3 regions of the Pseudarthrobacter adonitolis genome follow, and region 1 is predicted to be linked to each of the others. Evidence: predicted binding sites of a transcription regulator. Region 1 holds the regulator's gene; each other region holds the start of a gene.

Region 1 (5,077 bases):
AGCTGGTCTTGACCCTGAGGGGCCGCCTGCTGGCCGACGCTGTGGTCCGCAGGATCCTGCCGGACTAGCGCGGGGGTCCATTTCCAACACTCGCAAGCTCGCGTCGGGGCCCTCGGGACGCCGCTTAGCGGATCCAGCGCAAGTTGTCGCTTACTTGATCCAGCGCAGGTTGTACTGGTAGCGGTGAGGCTGGCCCTTGTTGACATGGATGCCTGCGGAAACTGAGAAGCAGGTCAGGGCAATCCAAATCAGGGTGGCGATGACGGCGAAGATATTTCCCACCACCGGAATGAAAACCAGGACGTTGGCCACCAGGGCAGCAATGGTGGGCGGCAGGCTGAAGTTCAGCGCTTCCTTGGATTCCTGGGCGGTAAACGGCCCGCGCTCACGGAAAATCAAGTAGATCAGCAGTGACGGAACACAGCCGAGGATCCCGCCAAAGTGTGCCAGCGTGGCCCATTGGCGGTCTTCGCTGGCCGTCAGGGGCAGCGCATTTGCCGGAACGCCCTGGTACTCGGAACGGGCCTGGCCGCCGTGGTCGTCCCGGTGCTCGCGTGCGTTTTGTGCCACGGTTTTCTTCCTTTGAAAGTGCAATGGTGCTGGGTTGGAGAATGCCGGACTGAAGCAACTGCAGCCTCCGCAGTACCAAGAATACTGGTTCGGCCACCGAATGCCGCCGCCCGCAGCCGGATCCGGCGTTATGGCACTGTCAGGAAGTCTATGACTTCCTCCACTCTCCCGAGCAGTGATGCTTCCAGATCCGCGTAGCTGCGGACAGCGCCGAGCAGCTTTTGCCAGCCAAGCCCGGTGTCTTCCTTGGTGGAGTGCGGCCAGCCGAACGCTGCCAGGATGCCGGTCTTCCAGTCCTCCCCGCGGGGCACCACCGGCCATTGTTCGATGCCCAGTACGGCGGGCCGGATTGCCTGCCATACGTCAACGTAAGGGTGCCCGACGATCAGGACATTCCCGGCCGCGCCGGGAGAAGCCATCACGGCGGCAGCGATGCGCGACTCCTTCGAGTCCGGCACCAGATGGTCCACCAGGACCCCCAGCCGCCGGCCCGGACCGGGACCGAACGCGGCCACCGCCCCCGCCAGGTCATCAATGCCGTGCAAAGGTTCGACGACGATGCCCTCTACGCGGAGATCGTCACCCCAGACTTTTTCCACGAGTTCGGCGTCGTGTTTTCCCTCCACCCAGATTCTGCTCGCCTTGGCCACCTGGGCACGCTGGCCAGCCACACGGACTGAGCCGGACGCCGTCCGGCCGGCGACCACGGCGGCTGGCTGCCTGGGCGCCGGGGGAACGAGCCGGATGGGCTGTCCCTCCAGGAGGAACCCGAAGCCGAGCCGGAAGGATCGGGACTTTCCGCGTCGGTCTTCGAGGGCCACTACATGCATGCCGCCGGACTTCTCCACCCGGGTCACCGCTCCCACCCAGCCTGACTGGGCGTCTTCGAGAACCATGCCGCGTTCCACAGGAACCTCAGGGAGTTCGCTTCTGACGGGCGCGGTGATCTCCTGCGGACCCCAGTTCTGGTATTGCATGGATTGATTCCGCCTTGCCGCTAGATCCTGGCCCGGAATTCGCCCGGAGCGGTACCAATGCTAACAACGGGGTGACTCATATTAGACTGTTAGCACTTAGGCATGTCGAGTGCTAACCCTGGATGGAGGTGGAGTATGAGCGAGCCGCGCAAACTCGAAGTACTGCGCGCCATCGTGGAGGACTATGTGCACTCCCGCGAGCCAGTGGGTTCCAAGGCGCTCGTGGAACGCCATCACCTCGGAGTATCCAGCGCCACCATCCGCAACGACATGGCGGCCTTGGAAGACGACGGCCTGATCACGGCCCCGCACACCAGCGCCGGACGAATCCCCACCGACAAAGGCTATCGGCTGTTTGTGGACCAGATTTCAGCGGTAAAGCCGCTGTCCCAGGCGGAACGGCGTGCAATCCAGTCGCTGCTGGAGGGCTCAGACGATCTGGACGACGTCCTGGACAGGACCGTCAGGATGCTGTCACAGCTGACCAACCAGGTCGCCGTGGTCCAGTATCCCCATCTGAGCCGCGCCACCATCCGCCATATCGAATTCGTGCTGCTCGCGCCCCGGCAGGTCCTGGTGGTCCTCATCGCCACCACCGGCAAAGTCGAACAGCGCGTGATCGACGTCGGCCAGGACCTCGGCGAAGACGTCATCGCCGCCTTGCGGACACACTTCCTCGGATTATTGGCGGGCACTTCGCTGAGCCGTCTGACGCCGTCGCTGCCGGGAGTCGTTTCATCCGTCAGTCCGGGCCAGCGCGCGGCCGCCCAGGCTTTGGCCCAGGGGCTGGAAACGCTCGCCCACAACAGCCGTGAGGAACGCATGGTTATGGCCGGAACGGCGAACCTTGCCCGCTCCAATGTGGATTTTCCGCTGAGTATCGGACCCGTCCTGGAAGCCCTTGAGGAGCAGGTTGTCCTGCTACGCCTCCTGAGTGACATGGCTCAGGATCCGAGGGGCGTGGCAGTCAGTATCGGGCGTGAGAACCCTTACGACGGGCTCGCGGAAGCCTCCGTGGTGGCCACGGGCTACGGACCTGACAGCACGGCCAAGATCGGTGTGCTGGGCCCCACCCGGATGGACTATCCCACCACCATGGCCGCCGTCAGGGCAGTTGCCCGTTACCTTTCAAGAATTCTGGGTCCGTAACAGCACCACGGTCCAGGCACAAAGAGCAGTGCCGGCAGCCCGGCTGCCGGCAGTACAACAAGGAAGAGATACGAACTTTGAGCAGCCACTACGACGTCCTCGGAGTCTCGCCGGAAGCCACCGGGGAAGAGATCAAGAAGGCCTACCGCAAGCTGGCCCGGACTCTTCACCCGGACGTAAACCCCGGGGACGATGCATCGGACCGCTTCAAGGCCGTGACCCACGCCTATGAGGTACTTTCGGACCCGCAGAAGCGCCGGATCTACGACACCACCGGCAACGAGAACGGCACCGACAACGGGTTCGGCGGCGCCGGATACTCCGGCCAGGGCTTCGCGTTCCAGGACATCTTTGACACGTTCTTCGGTGCCGGCGGGTCCTCCGGCCCCGCGTCCCGGGTCCGCCGCGGCCAGGACGCGTTGATCAGTGTCCGGATCGAACTCCGCGATGCGGTGTTCGGCGTCAACCGGAAACTCGAAGTGGACACCGCCGTAACCTGCCCCACCTGCAACGGCTCATGCTGCCGCGAAGGCAGCCATCCTGTCCGCTGCGATATCTGCGGCGGCAGCGGCCAGGTCCAGCGCGCGGTGCGTTCCATCCTGGGCCAGGTCATGACGGCGGCCCCGTGTGGCAGCTGCGAAGGCTTCGGAACGGTCATCAAGGACCCCTGCAACGAATGCAGCGGCCAAGGCCGCATCCGCAGCCGGCGGTCGCTCACCATCAAGGTGCCGGCCGGTGTTGCCACAGGCACCCGGATCCAGCTCTCCGGACAGGGCGAAGCGGGCCCCGCCGGAGGACCGTCCGGGGACCTGTACGTCGAACTCCGGGTCAACAACGACGCCACCTATGCCCGTGACGGTGACGACCTGCACGCCACGTTGCACATCCCGATGACTGCCGCCGCCCTGGGCACTGAGCTCTCACTGGAAACCTTTGACGGGCTGCAGGAGATCGACGTCAAGGCGGGGACGCAGTCCGGGGAGATTATCACGCTCCGTGGACTCGGCGTGACGCACCTGCGCGGTTACGGCCGCGGAGACCTGATGGTCCATCTGCAGGTGGAGACACCGGCCAAGCTGGATGCCGCGCAGGAGGATCTCCTGCAGCAGCTGGCGAAGCTACGTGGCGAACAGTTCACGGAAGGCAAGCTGGCTGCCAGCGGCGGCGTCTTTGCCAAGCTGCGGGACCGGTTCGGTAACCTGTAGCGGTGAGCAATCCCGTTTTCTTCACCGGCGCCGGGTCGCTGGACGAGCTGGTGCCCGGTGGTCGCTTTGTCCTTCACGGGCCGGAGGCACGCCATGCCGTGACCGTGAAGCGGCTCGCTCCCGGGGAAGCGGTAGACATTGCCGACGGCGCCGGAAAGCGGCTGACGGGAACTGTCGTTTCGGCGTCGCCTGCAGAGCTCACCGTGGAATGCTCCGCCCTTGTAGTGGAGGACCAGCCCGATATCCGGCTGGTGCTGGTCCAGGCACTGGCCAAGGGGGACCGCGATGAACTGGCCGTGGAAACGGCAACTGAACTGGGGATCGACGCCGTGGTTCCGTGGCAGTCCGAGCGGTCGATTGTCCGCTGGAAGGGTGAGCGCGCCGCCAAGGCCCACGCGAAATGGCAATCTGTGGTCACTGCTGCCGCCAAACAGGCGCGCCGCGCCTGGATCCCCGAGGTACGGGCCGCCGTCGAAACGCCTGGCCTTGTGGCTGCCGTGGCGGCAGCAAACCTGGCCGTGATCCTACACGAAGACGCGGTCCGGCCGCTGCGTTCCGTCCTGGAATCATGGCAGGCCACCCACGCTGACGCAGGGCCCCTGGAAATTCTGCTCATCGTTGGCCCGGAAGGCGGAATCAGTCCCCGCGAAGTCACCCGGCTTTGCGACGCCGGCGCCGTGACGGCGCTCCTGGGACACCACGTCCTGAGGTCATCCACGGCCGGACCGGCAGCGGTTGTTCTGGCGAGCGATGTACTGGGACGCTGGAGAGCCCCGGTATCCTGAGGCCGCCCGCTGCGAGGTCTCCTACCGGACGTTGAAGTTCCGCGTATCCACATTCAGCTCCTGGCCGCTGCCGTCCGCACCCACCTGCGAAACACGGAGCTCGTAACTTCCCGAGGACAGGCTAAGGGCAAGGGTGAACAGTCCCGACTGGGCCGCCTCGGCAGCTGCAGTGGTCTCCCCGGTCAGGTAGGGCGTTTTGTCCCCATTTGCTTCGGCCCGCAGGATCTGCCAGCGGAGCTTACCGCCCGGGACCGTGCTGCGGCCGCTGATCTTGACGCTTCCGCCGGCCATGTCGATCCCTTCCTGCGGATCGATGATCCATACGGGCGCCACCATCCCGTCGGCGCGGGACATGGGAGCGCCAAGCTGGACGTGGTCGAAGGCAACGTAA
Region 2 (5,077 bases), on a different contig from region 1:
GAGCGGAGCCGGCTCCGCCCACAGCTGCTCGAACGGATGGGCTGGCGGTACATGCCGCTGTGGACCATCGAAGTCTTCACGGACCCGTCCGCCTGCGCGGACCGGATCGCGGGATACCTGGGCCTTGAGAATGTTCTGCCGCCCGGACGAGGCACGGCCTCGGGCGGATTCTTTGACGAGGACATGGACACGCTCGCGCTGGGGAACGTACAAAACGACAGGAACGAAGACCAGGCCGGACGCCTGGGCAGTGAGGAGGCGGTTGTTGTGGCCCCACGGAATGCCGATCAGGCAGACACGCACGGTAACGACCAGACGGACGACGCAGTGAACGGGAACGCAGCTTTGCCGGACCGCCAGCTGCTGCCCGGGACCGCAGGCATCCTGCCGAACAAGGCTGCGGAGGATGACCCGAAGCGCTGGGGCGATGGCCCTGACAACGACCACGACGCATGGCTGAAGGAAAACAAGCCGCCGCACTGGGGCTGAGCTCCAGGCAGTCACGGCGTCACCCGGCCCCGCCCTCGGGTCCCACCAGGACAAAAAACAGCTTGCCCTGCGTGGAGGCCCCCGCCAGCCGGGCAGCCGGCTCCGGGGCTGCTGCCACGACGATCAGCCCATCGGTCTCGCCGGTGCCCAACCATTGGCCCGTCTTGCCGCCCTGTCCTGACGTCCAAAGGACGGGAACGGATGAAGCCAGCACTTCTGAGGGGGATTGCTGGTCGTAGCCGTTCGCCCCGGTCAGCACTACGTTGACCAGTTGCCCGGGCGATACCAGCTGGATGGAGGAAGGATCGGCCATCCTCAAGGGCACGGCCGCGGAGCCCGGAGGCGTTCCGGTCAGCAGGCCGGGTCCCAGCAGCAGGGAGTCCGTCACCAGTTGGCCCTTCCGCAACGGGGCTGCCAGTTGTTTTCCCGCGGCTTCACTGGTGTCGGACATGGACCCGGCGGTCAGCATCCCCGGCGGGATCTGCACTGCAGTCAGGTCCGTGGCTGACAAGGCCGTGCCTGCGGGGAGATCCCGCGCCGCCGCCAACACCGAGACCGTATCGGCGGGCGGGGGAGTGAGCTGATGGACCGTGATTCCGGCTGCAAGGCTGAGCAGGAGGGCTATCGCAAGACGCCGGTTCCGGCCAAGCCAGGACAACAGCCTGTGGCCGCGCGCGCCCCGGGTGCGTGCTGACGGGAGCGGGCGGCGGACCTGGCGTCCCGGCGGGGCGGATCCGCGGCTGGAACGAAAGAGGGTAGCGGGCATGGGAACCACGCTACGTAGCGGCAACAGAACCCGACAGCAGCAAAGGTGCCTATGTGGACAACCGTGCTGCCGGCGTCGTACGCCTTTTTAGCCCCTAGGTCAGCTGGCGGCAGCGGCCGTGGCAGGTGCCGGCGCCGGTGCGGCTGCGGCTGCGGGGGCGGAGGGGGCAGCAGAAACTGTGCTTCCCTTGGCATCCCGGGAGTCGGTCCGGTAGAAACCGGAGCCCTTGAAGACCACACCCACGCTGTTGAACTTCTTGCGCAAGGCGCCCTGGCACTCCGGGCATGAAGTCAGGCTGCTGTCGGTAAACGACTGGAAAACGTCGAAGGCGTGGCCGCAATCCTTGCAGGCGTAGGCATAAGTGGGCACTGGTGATCCTCCTCTTGGGCAAACGAGAGGTCCTGTGCTGCGCTGAACCGAAACGTCCATTAGCAGTCGCAGGGCCTGAGTGCCAATTCTATCACCCCCGGAAAGTAGCCCTCCGTCAGGCCGGGTCCGGCAGCGGGATTAGCCCTGAGGGAGTCAGGGCAGCCGGAACCCTCCGGTCAAAGTCTTCGGCGGGAATGCTTCCGGCCGGGAGCAGTTCGGAATCGAAGACGATGGCCGCAAACGGGATCTCCAGACCGTCCCCGGCCAGGGAGCCCAGCAGGACGTCGTAGTAGCCGCCGCCCTGGCCTATTCGGTTGCCGTCCCTGTCCACGGCCGTGGCGGGGATGAAGAGTGCGGCAACGGACGCCACAATGCCAAGGTCAAGACGCGGTCCGGCAGGTTCCAGCACCGGTGCATAGCGACTGCGGACAAACTCGATACCGGGGGTCCAGTGCGTCCAGCTCAGCCGGCGGTCGGGCTCACAGACAGGGAGCAGTACGGTGTGCCCATGCCGGTGGAGTTCGCTGATCAGGGCCAGCGTGGGCGGCTCGGGTTCTACTCCCAGGTAGGCGCAGAAGGTCGACGGACTCCCACCGGTCAGCTGTTCGGCCCATGCGGCGCCGTGGACGGCCAGGGCGGCACCGGCCGCATCGCGCTGGGTGGGATCCGTCGCCGCGCGGCGCGCACGATGGCGTGCGCGGATGTCCGCTTTGGCTGCGCTGCTGCCTTCGGACATGCTGCTCCTTCTTGCTGTTCAGTGGGGCGTTGCAGTGTCTGCGGCGCGCTGGCTCAGGAGCCACCAATAATTACTGAATGATCAGCCCCTCCGTTAGATTAGTCCAGTGACTACCACTCAGCAGACAGTACGCAAGGCCGTTATTCCCGCTGCCGGACTCGGTACCAGGTTCCTGCCGGCCACAAAAGCCATGCCCAAGGAAATGCTCCCGGTAGTGGACAAGCCGGCCATCCAGTACGTGGTTGAAGAGGCTGTCAACGTTGGCCTTAACGACATCCTGATGATCACGGGACGCAACAAGCGTGCCCTGGAGGACCACTTCGACAGGGTTCCTTCGCTGGAGGACACCTTGGAAGCCAAGGGCGACCTGGCCAAACTTGAGTCCATCCAGGCAGCCAGCAACCTCGGTGACATCCACTACGTCCGCCAGGGTGATCCCCACGGACTGGGTCACGCTGTACTCCGTGCAAAGCAGCACGTCGGCAACGAACCGTTTGCTGTCCTCCTCGGCGACGACCTGATCGATGCCCGGGACGAACTTCTCAGCACCATGATCGAGGTCCAGTCCAAGACCGGCGGATCCGTGGTGGCCCTCATCGAGGTGGAACCCTCCCAGATCAGTGCCTACGGTTGTGCCGACGTGCAGGAGATCGACGGTGAAGGCTACGTCAGGATCAACAAGCTCGTCGAAAAGCCCGACGTGGACGATGCGCCCTCAAACCTGGCCGTCATCGGCCGCTACGTCCTCCACCCGGCAGTTTTTGACGTGCTGGAGCACACGGGCCCCGGCCGGGGCGGGGAGATCCAGTTGACCGATGCCCTGCAGGAACTGGCAGCCGGCGAAGGCGACGGCTACGGAGTTTATGGCGTGGTCTTCCGCGGCCGCCGTTACGACACCGGCGACAAGCTCAGCTACCTCAAGGCCTGCGTCCAGCTCGCCATTGACAGCGACGACCTCGGCCCTGGCCTTCGGGAGTGGCTGCCTGGCTTCACGGCCGGCCTCGCTAAATAGCTGCCGTGCGCCCCGGACCCATCTGGCCCGTAACACTCGAATGCGGCGACCTGATCCTGCGCCCCATCCGGTACCGGGACAAGAAGGAATGGACCCAGGTCCGGGGGCGCAACAGCGAGTGGCTGGCGCCTTGGGAAGCATCCAACCCGGCACCTGGCGGTGCGCTGCCTGACTACCGGCAGATGGTTCGATCCTTGAAAATCCAGGCCGCCCAAGGGACAGCCTTGCCGTTCCTGATCACTGAGCGCACGCCCAGGTTGGCCGCCCCGGTCATTGTTGGCCAACTGACTGTGTCCTCGATTGTGTGGGGTTCGGCCATGATGGCCACACTAGGGTACTGGGTTGACCAGGCGCGTGCCGGTCACGGCATCGCGCCCACCGCGGTGGCCATGGCCACGGACCATTGCTTCCAGGCCCTCGGCCTGCACCGGATGGAGATCAACATCCGGCCCGAGAACGGCCCCAGCCTGCGCGTGGTTGAGAAACTGGGTTTCCGCGACGAAGGCTACCGTCCGCACTTCCTGCACATCAACGGCGAGTGGGCGGACCACCGGTCTTTCGCGCTGACCGCTGAAGAGGTCCCGGAGGGGCTGCTCGTCCCGTGGCTCGCATCCCGGTCCTGACCCTCCGGACCTGAACCCTCCATGTGTACTTCCAAGGTCATAAATCCAATGAATTGCCACGTTGCGGGCGACACACCGTGGCTAATGCGGGGGCGGTTGCCGTAATACTCATACGGTTTTGATTGTGGACTTTCCCCTAAGCAGCTCAGTGATCCTTGTGGTTGCCGTTGTGCTCTGGATCGTGTGGGTTGCGCCCTACGTTCTGCGGAACCGCCGGCACCAGGCCCAGGCCGCTGGCGACTTCCTGGCGGAAATGCCAGCCATTGAATCATCGGAACCGAGAGCCGGGACGGTACAGAACATCACCGCCCAGCAGGAGAAAGCCATGGAGATCAGGAAGAGCCCCGAGACCGCAACGGAAAAGTCCGGCAGTGCGACGACGGGCGGCGCGTTCCGGATCCGCTATGGCAGGACAGGGATCGCCCTCGTTGGTGTCCTGGCGTTGTTGACCGCGTTTGTTTCGGGTGTTCTTCTGCCGTTCGGAATCGGAAGCGCGCTGCTGCCGGTCGCCGGCCTTGCCGTCACCGTCGCAGCTGTGGCCGTGCTCCGCCTCCTGGCCGTGCGGGACCGCAAAGCGAAGGTGAACGCCGCGTTCCGCTCAGCGATGAGTGCCCCCGTGCGGCGTCAGGAGTCTGTCGCCACGGACACCGCGGCGCGTCCCGCCGCCCGGCCGGAAAGCCGGCTCTTTGACGCCGAGGCCCACCAGCCCAAGCCGAAGCCCAAGCCCCTTACAGCGATGGAGCTCCGGGAAGCCGCACTGGCTGTCGCTGTTGCCGCCGGAGATGCCAGCGCCGTCGGGGCGTCTCTGGCGCCGGCTGACACAACCTGGGAACCGGTGGACGTGCCGAAGCCGGTGTACGTTGAGGCCGCGAAGGCCGAGCGTGCGGCTCCCCAGCCGCTTGATCTCCCCGAGGCGCCCAAAGCCGTCGGAAAGCCGTCCCTGAAACAGGGCGCTCCCGCAGCCACTCCCGCCGCGCCTGCCGCCAAGCCCCTCACCAAGGCGCAGAGCGCCCTGAGCAACCTCGACGACGTCCTTCAGCGCCGCCGCGCCTGATATACCTCACAAGGGTCGACAAAAGCAG
Region 3 (5,077 bases), on a different contig from region 1:
GTGCCCCTCGCCAAGGTTGTCCGGGACATTGAAGCTGAAGTGGTCAGCAGCGGACTCGGCGGTCAGATGGCCCTTGCCCGGGCATACGCCAACTGGTCGCGGCCGGACATGACCGGGTACAAAAACCAGCTGCTGGCCAGCAATATCAAACCCGTCCAGGTTTTCTCGTTTGACCACAGCACCAAGAACGCCGCCGACATTGAGTTGGTGGTGGACGCCCTGGAAGTTGCGGCGGACATGCCCTGGATTGAACTCTTTGTGATTGTCAGCGGCGACGGCGACTATGTGCCGCTGATCCGCCGCCTCCACGCACTGGGCAAACGGTCGCTCGTGGCCACCACGTCGCAGCCGGCGGCCGGCACCGTCAACAAGCTGCTCCCGTCGGTGGCGGATCACTTTCACGTGATCGACGTACCGCCGCCGGTGGCAATCAGCGCCCCTGCAGCGATCACGATGCCTGCAGTCAAAAAGGCTGCGGCCAAGAAGGCTGCCCCCGCCAAGAAAGCTGTGCCCGCCAATATGGCCCCAGCAGACCACCCGGAGTTCAAGCTGTACCGGGCCAGCGTCCATGCCCTCGTGAAGGAGGATCCAACCCTGTGGGTCAATGGCCAGGTAAACGCGCCGCGGCTGGGCACGCTGCTGCGCAAGCGTTGGCCCGACGTCACCTACAGAACGTTCGGTTTCGCCACTCTCACGAAGTTTGTCGAGGAATGCTGTGGCCTGAAAACCGCCAAGCCTTTGGCGGCGGCCACCAGCCAGTAGACGGGAATTACGGCACCGCCACGCTCAGAGGTGCAGTTCGAACTCGGCGTGCCCGTGCCGGATCCCGTTGATTTGCAGCTCCAGCGCGTGGACCCCCGGGTGGTGCACTCGCGTGGTCATCTGCCGGAAGGCATGACGCTTCGACAACGTGCGGGTCTCACCGGCGGCGAGCGTGAGTGCCGCGATCTTGAAGACCTTTCCCGATTGCCTGCCGTTGGCTTTGACGTAGTGGACCACGTAATCAATGGCGAGCCGGGCATCGCCGTTCCCGGTGTTGGCGATCTCGAAGTCGAAGTCCAGTTCTCCCGGCATGGCCACCGAGTTCCGGGCTAGCCGTGGCCCCGTTACAGCGAGCGAGGCCGGGACGAACCCCTGCAACGCCAGCGCTCCTGGGTGCGCGTTCTTGATCAGGGTCCGCAGGCCGTGCCTGACCACCCAGGCTGTGTTGCTGTCCGGGGCGCGAAGCCAGCGCTCCGCCGTCGTCACCACCAGCCCGGGCGCGTGCCGCGCAAGATCGTTGAGATGGTTCGCGACCGAGCGCCGCACATAGTCCGAGGGGTCGCGGTACAACGCGTCCAGGATTGGGAGGGAGGCCTCCGGACTAAGAACGACGGCGGGAACCCGCACCGCCCAAGGGAGGTAAGGCCGCGTCCCCTCGCTGGCCAGCCGGCGGACATGCTCATCCGGATGGCCGGTCCAGGCCTGGATAACCTGCAGTGAACGCTCCAGGTCCGCCGCCAGGAGCCGACGGATGGCGAACTCGCCGGTCAGTCTCGGGGTCAGTTCGGCCAGCAGGGCCAGGCAGTCGTCAAAGTCGCGGCGGGGATCCGGGTCGGCATCTGATTCAAGAGCCAGCGTGACGGCGGCCTCGGAAACCGGCCAGAGGATCCAACCCGTGAAACCGGCTTCGGAAAGGGCGCTCCGGAAGATGCGTGCCGCCGTCGGATATCCCGGATCCGGATGCTGCCGGATGTCCGCCAGCAACGCTCCGGTCACCGCATCCGTCCGGCCCCGCAGGCTCAGCTCATCCAAACGCGCGGCGGCAGCAGCGACCGACGGCCACTCGGATCCGGGAGCCGCCTCCGCCAGGATCCGGGCCAGTGTTTCTACGCCCTGCCGGTTGATCAGCTCATTCATCGCGCCCATTGAGTCAGGTTACCCCGGCACGCTCACAGGCGCGGTGGGGGGAGGCCAACCCCGCGCAGAAGGGATAATCTTCACCCTAAGCATTCCTCAACGGCACGGACGGAAACACGGTGGCAGAGCAGGCGCGAAAGAACAGTTTTTGGCGGACCTTCCATGACAAGTTCGTGGTGGAGGAACGCTACATGGAACCGGCCGCCCGAAAGGGCCTTTACCGCATGGCTGTTGTGCTCATCGGCGTAGGTGCCCTTCTGTTCATCGCTACCCTTGTGGGCGTGCTGCAAAGCAACACCGCGCCCTGGGCCCCGGACGAATCCACCCGCGACTGGCTGCTTTCGCTCCGGTCAGAAACCCTCACAGCCGTGATGATCTTCCTCGCCGTGATCTTCGGTCCCGTGGCCCTTCCCATCATCGTTCTGGTAGTGACGGTGGTCTGGGGTTTCGCGGCCAAGCACGCGTGGCGGCCCATCGTCCTCGCCGCAGCCATGCTAACCGGCGTCTTGATTTCGCAGATCATCCTGGCGATCGTCAAGCGCTCACGCCCGCCGGTGGAGCTCATGCTGTTCGGCGCCGACCACACGTTCTCGTTTCCGTCCGGCCATGTGCTGGGTGCCTGCGACTTCCTGCTGGTGACAGCCTTCCTGGTCTTTTCGAGACGGGAACACCCGAGGTCGGCCGTCATCGGCTTCATCGGCGCGGGCATCGGCATCGTCCTTGCCGCCCTAAGCCGCCTCTACCTCGGTTATCACTGGCTCAGCGATGCGCTGGCCTCGGTCACCCTGTCCCTGGTGATCCTTGGTGCCGCAATGGCACTGGATACCTGGCGGACTGCCCGGATTCCGGGTGAGCGGATCACCGGTGAGCTTTCCAAAGGGACGCCCCGGGAGACTAGCTGACATGGCAACCGAGGCGGACGTCCGGAGGATGTGCCTGGCCCTGTCCGGCGTCACGGAGCGCAGCAGCTGGAACCAGCCCGCCTGGTTCGCCAAGACCCTGATGGCCAGGATCTGGGAAGAGGGCGTGCTGACGGTCAAGAGCGACGAGCGCGAGGCCCTGGCCGGCACCGATCCGGCAACGTTCTTCTGGACACCTCATCACGAACGCTCGCCGCAGCTCGTGCTGGTCCGGCTGGACCTCATCGGCACCGAGGAACTGGCGGAATTGCTGGAGGAGTCTTACCGGCTGGCGGGCGGGCGCAGGTCCTGACCGGCTGCAGGACGCTACTTGTCCGGACGCGACCTGGAGCGTTTGAGCGCGCGGTGCAGTTCGGCATTGGCTGCCTCGAGCTCCAGGACCTTGGCGATGCCGGCCAGATTGAGCCCCTGGGCCAGGAGTTCCCCGATATACAGGAGCAAGGCGACGTCGGCATCACTGTACTGACGCGTGCCCCCGGCCGTTCGCTCCGGGAGGATCAGGCCTTTGGTCTCGTAGAGCCTGATGTTCTGCTGCCCGGTTCCTGTCAGCTTTGCCGCCACAGAGATGGCATAGAGTGCCTGCCCGGCCCGTGGACCCGGTTTCTGTCCTGGTGTTCCACTGACCGCGTCCACTCTAAAATTCCCTCCCCGTGATGTTGCATCAGTCTTGCACGAGTGCTATAAAAAATCTATATCCACCAGCACATATAACCGATGGTGGGTAGATGAACTGGATTCAACATCTCAACTGAAGGAGTGGGAAATGATGTTGATGCGTACGGACCCGTTCCGTGAGCTGGACCGGCTCACCCAGCAGGTCTTCGGAACCGCAGCCCGGCCGGCCGCCATGCCCATGGACGCCTGGCAGGAAGATGGCGAGTTCGTGGTGGCGTTCGACCTCCCGGGCGTCAACGTCGATTCCGTGGACCTCAACGTTGAGCGCAACATACTGACTGTCCGGGCGGAGCGCCAGGATCCCACGCAGCCCAATGTGGAGCTGGTGGCCTCAGAGCGTCCGCGCGGAGTGTTCAGCCGCCAGCTGATCCTGGGTGACACGCTGGACGCGGACAACATCAAAGCCAGCTACCACCAGGGTGTCCTGACGCTGCGCATCCCGGTGTCGGAGCAGGCTAAGCCGCGCAAGATCGAGATCGAAAACAAGCAGGGGTCCCTGCACGAGATCGGAAAGTAGATCCGGACCCAGGGGCGCCGGCTCTGGCCGGCGCCCCTGCACCTTTCCGGTCAGAACTACCGAGACGTACCGCCATGACCAGCCAGCCCGACTACTACGCCGCCCTGCGGCTGAAACCCGCGGCCAGCCAGCAGGAGGTCTCCCATGCCTACCGGGCGCTGATGCGCACCCACCACCCCGACGTCGACGGCGGCACAACATGTGACCGCGACAGTCAGGATGGCGAGTTGCTGCAGATCATGCAGGCCTTCGCCGTCCTCCGCGACCCGGCGCGGCGCGCCGCCTACGACCGGAATCGCGTGGAAGCGAAGGCGTCGGGCACCGCCCCGACCGTCATTCCGGTCCGGAAGATACGCAGCCGCGGGATCCCAACCGGCACCAGCATGAGGGTCACGCCGGTGCGCTGGGAAAGCGGGCCGTGGCGGTGATGGAGGGGCTCCATGGATGGACCCCGTTGACAGCCAAGACCGCGAGGAGGCGGAGGAAAGAATGAACGAGTGGCGCCGCTACGACTCCCACCTGATTCCTGCGTTCCACGAACGCTTTGAACAGCGGTGGGGTGAAGACACTGCACCGTTCCTGGACCCGGAAGCGTATGAGGAGCCGCTACCGCGGGCTCAGTGGATCAACCCGAACACCGGCGCGGCCTTGGCAGTGGTCCCGGTATGGACCGCCCAGGACGAACAGCAGCGGTCCTTTGGAGTGTTCTACCTTCCGCCCGCCGGCGATATTTGGGTCCTCCGGCCCGGATACACCGGTTACCTGGAGCCGGCCGACGGCGACACAGAGCAACTCGTCACGCTCCGGAACGATGCTTTCCGGAAGGCCGTGGCGCACGCCAAGGAGTTCCTCTTCGGCTCACAGTGAGACGTCACCGCTGCCCAGCAGGCTGCGGGTGAGGGTTTCGGCGTCGGCCAGCAGATCCTCCACCGCCGCCCCCAGATGGGAATCAGACACCGGTGCATCTTCCAGCGCCGCGGCCACCACAGCCCGGCGGACCAGTTCCCGGGCGAAGGATGCGGTGGTTCCCGCCGTCCGTTCCGCGGCAGCATCCAGTGCCGCCGGG

Evidence for each region. The regulator HrcA, encoded in region 1, represses chaperone genes, less so after heat shock. The targets are predictions, from matches to a motif close to TTNGCACTCGNNNNNNNCGAGTGCNAA.
Region 2: ACZYZ4_RS01695 (FmdB family zinc ribbon protein) is a predicted target of HrcA. The motif match lies at 1,684-1,710, and genes of this name have one in related genera.
Region 3: ACZYZ4_RS11955 (Hsp20/alpha crystallin family protein) is a predicted target of HrcA. The motif match lies at 3,475-3,501, and genes of this name have one in related genera.

Annotation. Positions count from the first base shown of each region.
Region 1 covers NZ_JBVAYW010000002.1:207,668-212,744, reverse strand. The annotation lists gene hemW (radical SAM family heme chaperone HemW) at 1-68, shown strand, start outside; gene ACZYZ4_RS03570 (DUF4870 domain-containing protein) at 151-570, opposite strand; gene ACZYZ4_RS03565 (DUF3097 domain-containing protein) at 699-1,547, opposite strand; gene hrcA (heat-inducible transcriptional repressor HrcA) at 1,683-2,696, shown strand; gene dnaJ (molecular chaperone DnaJ) at 2,774-3,901, shown strand; gene ACZYZ4_RS03550 (16S rRNA (uracil(1498)-N(3))-methyltransferase) at 3,904-4,686, shown strand; gene ACZYZ4_RS03545 (GerMN domain-containing protein) at 4,708-5,077, opposite strand, start outside.
Region 2 covers NZ_JBVAYW010000001.1:335,051-340,127, forward strand. The annotation lists gene ACZYZ4_RS01685 (AAA family ATPase) at 1-489, shown strand, start outside; gene cpaB (Flp pilus assembly protein CpaB) at 509-1,255, opposite strand; gene ACZYZ4_RS01695 (FmdB family zinc ribbon protein) at 1,355-1,624, opposite strand; gene ACZYZ4_RS01700 (5-formyltetrahydrofolate cyclo-ligase) at 1,740-2,360, opposite strand; gene galU (UTP--glucose-1-phosphate uridylyltransferase GalU) at 2,467-3,372, shown strand; gene ACZYZ4_RS01710 (GNAT family N-acetyltransferase) at 3,378-3,995, shown strand; gene ACZYZ4_RS01715 (hypothetical protein) at 4,144-5,049, shown strand.
Region 3 covers NZ_JBVAYW010000010.1:35,601-40,677, forward strand. The annotation lists gene ACZYZ4_RS11930 (NYN domain-containing protein) at 1-762, shown strand, start outside; gene ACZYZ4_RS11935 (DNA alkylation repair protein) at 787-1,908, opposite strand; gene ACZYZ4_RS11940 (phosphatase PAP2 family protein) at 2,019-2,801, shown strand; gene ACZYZ4_RS11945 (MmcQ/YjbR family DNA-binding protein) at 2,803-3,111, shown strand; gene ACZYZ4_RS11950 (MerR family transcriptional regulator) at 3,126-3,452, opposite strand; gene ACZYZ4_RS11955 (Hsp20/alpha crystallin family protein) at 3,586-4,011, shown strand; gene ACZYZ4_RS11960 (J domain-containing protein) at 4,086-4,439, shown strand; gene ACZYZ4_RS11965 (hypothetical protein) at 4,501-4,878, shown strand; gene ACZYZ4_RS11970 (AAA family ATPase) at 4,870-5,077, opposite strand, start outside.